One region of the Pseudonocardia tropica genome, then DNA from elsewhere that is predicted to be linked to it. Evidence: riboswitches for the same ligand, from Rfam matches in the RefSeq annotation. Region 1 holds a riboswitch; the other holds the start of a gene.
The links. A riboswitch is a leader RNA that binds a small molecule or an ion and turns the genes downstream of it on or off. The one in region 1 is predicted to bind S-adenosylmethionine.
Positions count from the first base shown of each region.

Region 2: another riboswitch for S-adenosylmethionine. It lies ahead of WHI96_RS09435 (putative leader peptide); the one in region 1 lies ahead of thrC (threonine synthase).

Region 1 is NZ_JBEDNP010000003.1:128,171-132,557, forward strand. It holds gene cynS (cyanase) at 175-639, shown strand; gene rpsT (30S ribosomal protein S20) at 811-1,074, shown strand; gene holA (DNA polymerase III subunit delta) at 1,140-2,108, opposite strand; SAM riboswitch class I at 2,249-2,402, shown strand; gene thrC (threonine synthase) at 2,409-3,677, shown strand; partial or broken gene WHI96_RS06195 (ComEC/Rec2 family competence protein) at 3,870-4,387, opposite strand, start outside.
Region 2 is NZ_JBEDNP010000004.1:335,930-340,316, reverse strand. It holds gene WHI96_RS09440 (ABC transporter substrate-binding protein) at 1-1,086, opposite strand, end outside; SAM riboswitch class I at 1,657-1,752, shown strand; gene WHI96_RS09435 (putative leader peptide) at 1,758-1,856, shown strand; gene WHI96_RS09430 (LLM class flavin-dependent oxidoreductase) at 1,977-3,242, shown strand; gene WHI96_RS09425 (NtaA/DmoA family FMN-dependent monooxygenase) at 3,239-4,387, shown strand, end outside.

The DNA.
Region 1 (4,387 bases):
CACTCGGGGCTCGGGGCACTGGGACCCATCGTCCCATGTCGGGCCGGGCGACCGCCGTGGTGGCACCGCAGGTCGTCACACGCCGTTCACGCGCGGGCTCCCGTCGTTGCCGCTCCCGGCCCGGGGCGCGCACGATCGGGTCCGCCCCACGCCGCCCGACGCAGGAGGAACACCGTGTTCGTCAGCCCCCTCACCCCGCTCGACCGGCTCGGCGCCGCCCGCATCGTGCTGGCCCAGAAGAAGCGGCTCGGCCTGCGCTGGGACGCGGTCGCCGAGGCCGTCGGCGCGTCCCTCGCATGGTCCACCTCGGCCCTGCTGGGCCAGCAGACGATGACCCGCGAGCAGGCCGAGGCCGCCGGGAACCTGCTGGACCTCGACGCCGACGTCGTCGACGCCCTCACCCTCCCGCCGGTACGCGGCGCGGCCGCGGTGGACCTCACCGACCCGCTGGTCCACCGCCTGTCGGAGATGGTGCAGGTCTACGGGACGACGATCTCCGAGCTCGTCCGCGAGGAGTTCGGCGACGGCATCGTGTCCGCGATCGACTTCGAGCTCGACCTCGCACGGGTGCCCGACCCGAAGGGCGACCGGGCCGTGATCACGCTGAACGGGAAGTTCCTGCCCTACCGCGTCTGGTGACCCGGCACAGGGCGCGACGACGCCGCTGGTAACCTTGTGCGTCGAGCGCTCGGCGTGCTCGCCCGAAACGGCCTGGACCCTCTCTCCAGTGATGCTGTTCGGTGCCGCCGGAGCGGACCCGGACGAGAACACTCACCAGCCGACCAGCAGGCAGGAAGACCAGAGGCAGACGTGGCCAACATCAAGTCGCAGATCAAGCGAGTCAAGACCAACGAGAAGCGCCGGCAGCGCAACAAGTCGGTGAAGTCGTCGGTCAAGACCGCGATCCGCCACTTCCGCGAGGCCGCCGACTCCGGCGCCGACAACGTCGTGGAGCTGCAGCGCAAGGCGGCCAAGGCCCTCGACAAGGCGGCCGGCAAGGGCGTCATCCACCGGAACCAGGCGGCGAACCGCAAGTCGGCCCTGGCCAAGCGACTCAACGACGTCCAGGCCTGAGCCACCCCGGTTCCTCCGACGACGGCGCCGCCCCACCCGGGTGGTGCCGTCGTCGTGTTTCCGGGTCAGCGCGGGGTGCGTGCGGAGACGACGGCCAGCACGGCCCGCTCCAACGCGTACCCGGCGTCCGCGGCGACGCCCTTGACGTCGGCGTTCACCCGCGCCGTCGCCGCGATGGCGACGGCGAGCTGCTCCGGGCGCCACTGCCGGACCGTCTGCTGCGCCTTGCGGATCTTCCAGGGCGGCATCCCCAGCTCCCCGGCCAACCGGTTCGGGTCGCCCCGCCCGGCCGAGCCGACCTTCGCCAGGGTGCGCACCGCGTCCGCGAGCGCGTCGGCGATCAGCACGTGCGGGACTCCGAGCACCAGCGCCCACCGCAGCGCCTCCATCGCCGCCCGCCGGTCCCCCGCGACCGCCGCGTCGGCCACCGCGAAGCCGGAGGACTCGGCCCGGCCGCGGTGGTAGCGCCGCACCCCGCCCTCGTCCACGGCGCCGCCGGTGTCCGCGACCAGCTGCCCGGCCGCGGCCGCCAGCTCCCGCAGGTCCGACCCGACCGCCTCGACCAGCACCGCGAGCGCCCCGGGCGTGATCGTGCCGCCGTGGCGGCGGACCTCGTCGCGCACGAAGTCCGACCGCTCGTCGGCGCGGGTGATGCGGTTGCAGGTGACGGTGTGCGCCCCGGCCTTGCGCATCACGTCCAGGAGCGCCTTGCCCTTCGCTCCCCCCGCGTGCTGGACCACGAGCACGATCCCGTCGGCCGGGTCCTTCACGTAGTCGGCGACGGCGGCGGTCATGTCCTTGGTCGCGTCCTGACCGTGGGTGAGCACGATCACCCTGCCCTCCGCGAAGAGGGAGGGGCTGAGGTGTCCGGCGAGCTCACCGGGTGCCACCTCGGAGGTCCGGAAGCGGCGCAGCTCGGTCTCCGGATCCCCCTGCCGGGCGCGCCGGACCAGGTCGGACACCGCCCGTTCGGCCAGGAACTCCTCGTCCCCGACGACCAGCTGCAGCGGGCCCGGTTCGCTCGTGCTGCTCACACCCCCATGGTGGCCCACACCCCCGACAACGGGTGAGCCGCGTCCCGACCGGGGTACGCCGTCTGGCGGTGGAGCCCCCTGCTCGCGTACGGTCGACGTCGATTCCGGCGCCCGGCGTCCGGAGCACCACAACCGCATATGGCTCATCCAGAGGGGCAGAGGGAACGGCCCGTTGAAGCCCCGGCAACCGGCGTCGCACGACGATCCGCCCGGACCTGCGCATCCCGTGCAGCGAGGACGTCGACGAACACGGTGCCAATTCCGGCCCGCCACGTACGGCGGGACAGATGAGGAGATCTCGTGACTCTCACTGCTGCGCCCGAAACCACCTCCGCCTACGACCTCGGTTCCGCGCGCGCTCTCGCGTGCCGCGAGTGCCGCCACGAGATCCCGCTCGCCGCGGAGTTCGCGTGTCCGCGCTGTTTCGGCCCCCTCGAGGTCGCCTACGAGTTCCCGAAGGTCACCCGCGCCTCCATCGAGGCCGGGCCGAAGTCGATCTGGCGCTACAAGGACCTGCTGCCGGTCCCCTCGACCGTCGAGCAGCACGCGAACACCGAACCCGGCCTGACCCGGCTGATCGAGGCCGACAACCTGGCCCGCGCGCTCGGCGTCCGCAAGATCTGGATCAAGGACGACACGGGCAACCCGACGCACTCGTTCAAGGACCGCGTCGTCGCCGTCGCGCTCGCCGCCGCCCGTGAACTCGGCTTCTCGGTGCTGTGCTGCCCCTCGACGGGGAACCTGGCCAACGCCGTCGCCGCCGCGGCCGCCCGCGCCGGCTGGGACTCGGTCGTGCTGATCCCGTCCTCGCTGGAGCAGGCGAAGATCGTCACCACCGCCGTCTACGGCGGCACGCTGCTCGCCGTGGACGGCAACTACGACGACGTCAACCGGCTCGCCACCGAGCTGGCCGCCGAGCACGAGGACTGGGCGTTCGTGAACGTCAACGTCCGGCCGTACTACGCCGAGGGCTCGAAGACCCTGGGCTACGAGGTCGCCGAGCAGCTCGGCTGGCGGCTCCCGCAGCAGGTCGTCGTCCCCGTCGCGTCCGGCTCCCAGCTCACCAAGATCGACAAGGGGTTCACCGAACTCGGCACCCTGGGCCTGGTCGAGCCCACCCCGTACACCGTGTTCGGCGCCCAGGCCACCGGCTGCTCGCCGGTCGCGCGGGCCTTCGAGGCCGGCCACGACGTGATCCAGCCGCAGAAGCCGGACACCATCGCGCGCTCGCTGGCGATCGGGAACCCGGCCGACGGCCCGTACGTCCTCGACTCGGTGCGCCGCACCGGCGGCTCGGTCGGCCACGTCTCCGACGAGGAGGTCGTCGACGGCATCCGGCTCCTGGCCCGCACCGAGGGCGTGTTCGCCGAGACCGCGGGCGGGGTCACCATCGCGACCACCAGGAAGCTGCTCGAGGCCGGGGCGCTCGACCCCGACGCCGAGACCGTCCTCATGATCACCGGCGACGGCCTCAAGACCCTCGACGCCGTCTCCGGCGAGGTCGGCCCGACGGCGACCGTGCCGTCGACGTCCGCCGCGGTCCGCGAGGCGCTGGCGAACCTGGGCTGACCGGCCCCGCCGGCCGGGCGCCGGGCGGGGGTCGCCCCGCGCGACCACCGTCAGCCCGGCCGGGTCGTCGCCGGTCAGGGCCAGGTCACCGGACCGGTCGGTGCGTGCGACGACGATCCCCGCCCCGACCAGCCGGTCCACCAGCTCCGCGTTGGGGTGCCGGTAGCTGTTGCCGTTGCCGACGCTGATCACCGCCGCCCGCGGGGCGACGGCCGTGATCAGCCGCGGGACCACCTTGCGGGACCCGTGGTGGGGCATCTTCAGCACGTCCGCCCGCAGGTCGGCACCGGAGTCGAGCAGGTCGTCCTGGGCGACCAGCTCCGCGTCGCCGGTCAGCAGGATCGTCGCGGCCGGGGTGGTCGCGCGCAGCAGCAGCGAGATGTCGTTGACCGCCGTCCCGTCGCTGCCGTCGACCGTCAGGGGCGGGTGGACCGGGCCGAGGACCTGCAGGCGCAGCTCCGGCCAGCCCAGCTCCATCCCGCGCGCGAGCCCCACCACCGGGGCACCGGCCTCCTCGGCGCGCCGGGTGATGTCGCGCAGCCCGGACGCCGGTTCCCGCACCGGCCCGACGGCGATGCCGCCCGCGGCGCGGCCACGCAGCGCGCCGGCGAGGCCGCCGTCGTGGTCGGCATGGAAGTGGGTGATCACCACGAGCTCCAGGACCCGGACACCGAGCCGGTCCAGGCAGGTGTCGACGGCGTCGTCGGTCG
Region 2 (4,387 bases), on a different contig from region 1:
GGCGGCGAGACCGGCCGGGTCCACGGCGGCCTCCCCGGAGCCGGTCCGGACCGCGTCGACCGCGGCCGGGTCGAGGAAGCCGGTCAGGTCCGCCTCGCTCTTCGCGATGCCCGCCGTGACCGAGTCCTTCGCCAGCTGCGGGAAGGTCGAGGCGAGCGGGTCGGAGTCGAAGGACAGCTCGGTGAAGGCGCGGTCGAGGATGTTCGCCGCCAGCGGCTTGCCGGTGATCTCGCCGATCGCCTCGTTGGAGACGGTCTTCGCCTGCGCGGGGTTCTCACGGATGAGGGTGATGGCCTTCTGCTCGCCGCGCAGGATCGCCTCGACGGTCTGCGGGTGCTGCGCCAGGAACTCGGTCCGGACGATGACGACGGTCGTCGGGAACTTCCCGTCGGGCCACAGGGACTTCTCGTCGACCAGGACCTTCGCCCCGGCGTCGACCAGGCGCGAGCTCCACGGCTCGGGCAGCCAGCCGCCGGCGACCTTGCCCTGCTTGAACAGGTCGAGGGTCTGCGGGTTCTCGATGTTCTGCACGGTCACCGCGTCCGGGCCCTGCCCGATCGGGAGCTTGTTCTCCGACAGCCAGGTCTTCAGCGCGATGTCCTGGGTGTTGCCCAGCTGCGGCGTCGCGATGATCTTACCCTTGAGCTGCTCGGGCGAGGTGATGTCCGGGCTGGTCACCAGCTGGGCGCCGGCCGAGGTGGAGCCCGCGACCAGGCGCACGGCCTCGCCGTTGGACTTGGTGAAGGCGTTGATCGCCGGGCCGGAGCCGATGAACGCGACGTCGATCGAGCCGCCGAGCAGGGCGTTGACCTGGTCCGGGCCGGCGTTGAACGTCTGGGTGGTGAGCTTCGTGCTCCCCAGCTCGGCGGCGAACAGGCCCTGCTTCACCCCGACCAGCGCGGGGGCGTGGGTGATGTTCGGGAAGTAGCCGAGGCGGACCTCGGTCGCGGGGGAGGTGGCGCCCGCGGCGGTGGTGCTCTCGTCGGCGCGGGAGCAGCCGGCCAGCAGCCCGAGCGCGGTGAGCAGCGCGAGCAGGACGGCGGCGGTGCGCGCCCGGGATCCGGAGCGCAGGACGTGCGGGGACATCGCGGGACGGGGTCCTTCCGTGGGGGCGGCGGGCGGTCGGTGACGACCGCTGCGCGCCGGGGCCGGCCGGCCCTGGGGGGCGTGCCGGGGTTCGGGACGGGTGGCGGGCCGGAGTGGTGTCCGGCGGGCGATTCCCGGTCCGGCGGGTGCCTCGCACGCCGGGGGCGTGGCGTTACGGCCCGCGGGGCGGGAGACCGCTCAGCGACAGAGCTCGCTGTAGGCGGGTGCGCGCCGGCTCGGCCAGAACGGCTCGAGGCCGGTCGGGCGCACCGGCACCGCGCGCCGGGCGGCACGGGTCGGCTCGTGGGGGGCGGGCTCGGTCACGCCCCGTGGTAACCGACCGGGGCGCGAGGGCCTCCGTCGGCTCGTCGTCACCCGACCAGGGTGCGGCGTGGTCACCTCCCCGGACAACCCGGAGTCCACCCCCCAGGAAAACGGTCGAGATGTCCGGACAGGTCGAGGCGGTCCGAGGTGGCGATTCCGCAGGTCGGGAGATTCGGTGCGGCGGGGATCACTGCCCGGCTCCGCGGGTTGACACCGTCGGGCACCGGATCCCTACAGTCGGATCGCACACCATCCGGAGCGGCCGAGAGACCCGGCTCGACGACGCCGCAGCAACCCCCCGCAGCACGCGGGTGCGGGTGCTCCAGCCGGGTTCGATGGAGGACACCATGCGGTCGATCGCGGAGCAGGTGCGCGGCGCGCACCACCCCCGGTACCGGCGGCACGTCGACCTGATGCGGGTGGCCGGCGCCGCCTGTCGGGGCTGACGCCGCCCCGTCCGCGTCGTGCGCCGCCCGTCGGCGCCCCGCCGTCCGGTGGCCGTCGGAGTCCCGTGACGCCCCACCCCGTTCCGTCGCACCTCCGTGCGACGAGGAAGCGATGCCCTCATGTCCACATCGGACACGCCAGGCCGGCCGCTGCACCTGGCCGTCGCCCTCGACGGCGCCGGCTGGCACCCCGCCGCCTGGCGCGACCCCGGCGCCCGACCCCGCGAGCTGTTCTCCGCCCGCTACTGGACCGACCTGGCCCGCACCGCCGAGCGCGGGCTGCTGGACCTCCTGACGATCGAGGACGCCCTCGGACTGCAGTCCGGGGACCACCTGAGCGGCGCCGGCCGCCGCACCGACCGGGTGCAGGGCCGCCTCGACGCCTCGCTGGTCGCCGCCTTCCTCGCCCCGACGACGTCGCGGATCGGGCTGGTCCCGACCGTCACCACCACCCACACCGAGCCGTTCCACGTCGCGTCCGCGCTGTCGACGCTCGACCACGACAGCCACGGCCGCGCCGGCTGGCGGGTGCAGACCTCGGTCCGCGCCGACGAGGCAGCCCACTTCGGGCGCCGCACCGTCCCCGGCATCCGCCGCGAGGACCTGGGCACCCCGGCCGCCCGGGAGCTCGTCGCCGAGCTGTTCGGCGAGGCCGCCGACGCCGTCGAGGTCGTGCGCAGGCTCTGGGACTCCTGGGAGGACGACGCCGAGATCCGCGACGCGCTGACCGGCCGCTTCGTCGACCGGGACCGGCTGCACCGGGTCGACTTCGCCGGGGAGCACTTCGGCGTCGCCGGGCCGTCGATCGTGCCGCGGCCACCGCAGGGCCAGCCGCTGGTCGTGTCGCTGGCGCACGGCTACGACCCGGCGCTGCTCGCCGCCCGCGTCGGCGACGTCGTGTTCACCACCCCGCACGACGCCGACGACGCCGCCCGCGTCGTCGCCCAGGTCCGGGCCGCCGAGGCCGCCGTGGGCCGCACCGCGCCGCCGCTGCGGATCCTCGGTGACGTCGTCGTGGTCCTGGAGGCGACCGAGCGCGCCGCCCGCGACCGGCTCGCCCGCCTCGACGCCCTCGACCCGCTCTCCTCCGACGCCGCCGTCCTCGCCACCACCCCGGCCGGCCTCGCCGACACCCTGCTGTCCTGGCGCCGTGCCGGCCTCGACGGCTACCGCCTGCGCCCGGCCGTCCTCCCGACCGACCTCGACGCGGTCGTCGAGGGTCTGGTGCCCGAGCTGCAGGCCCGCGGCGCCTTCCGCACCGCCTACGGCGAGACCACCCTGCGTGCGCGCTTCGGGCTGACCCGCCCGGTCAGCCGCTACGCCGCAGGAGCCCGGGTCGACGCCGTGACCGCGTTCAACCCCGCACTCTCCGGAGCGACCGCATGACCAGCACCGGCAGGAAGCAGATCGTGCTCGGCGCCTACTTCCCGGGCGTCAACCACGACACCGTCTGGAGCGACCCCGCCTCCGGCAGCCACATCGACTGGGAGTCCTTCGAGCACTGGGGGCGCACCGCCGAGCGCGGGAAGCTCGACCTGCTGTTCCTCGCCGAGGGGCTGCGGCTGCGCACCCGCGGCGGCGAGGTGTTCGACCAGGACGTCGTGGGGCGCCCGGACACCTTCACCGTGCTCGCCGCGTTGGCCGCGGTCACCGAGCACGTCGGGCTCGCCGGCACCGTCAACTCGACGTTCAACGAGCCCTACGAGCTGGCCCGCAAGTTCGCCACGCTCGACCTGCTCTCCGGTGGCCGCGCCGCGTGGAACGTCGTCACCAGCTCCGACGCCCCGACCGGGGAGAACTTCCGCCGCGGCGCCTACCTCGGCCACCACCAGCGCTACGAGCGCGCGGGGGAGGCCCTCGCCGCGGTCCGCGCGCTGTGGGACTCCTGGGGCTCCGACGCGGTCGTCGCCGACCCGGCCGAGGGGACCTTCCTGCGCGACGGCCACGTCGGCGACTTCGCCGTGTCCGGCAACCAGTTCGACATCGCCGGGCGCTTCACCACCCCGCGCAGCCCGCAGGGCCACCCGGTGGTGCTGCAGGCAGGCGAGTCCCCGGCCGGGCGCGACTTCGCCGCCGCGTCGGCCGACGCGATCTTCTCCCGCTACCAGAAGTTCGACGAGGCCCGCGCCTTCTACGACGACGTCAAGGCCCGCGTCCGCAGGGCCGGCCGCGACCCCGACGAGGTGCGGATCCTGCCCAGCGCGGGCGTCGTCCTCGGCGACACCGCCGCCGAGGCCCGCGAGCGCCACGCGCACATCCACGACCTGCAGGTCGACCCGTGGACCTCGATCGTGCTCGCCGAGATGGTGTGGAACCGGGACCTGTCCGCCTACGACCCGGACGGCCCGCTGCCCGACGTCGAGCCCACCCCCGACGCCCCGAAGTGGATCGAGGGCCGGGCCCCGCTGACCCAGGACGCCCACGCGACCGTCGCCGCCTGGCGCGAGCTCGCCGCCGCCCACGGGTACTCGCTGCGCGACACCGTCAAGCACGTCGTCGACCGCGCGGTGTTCGTCGGGACCCCGACCCAC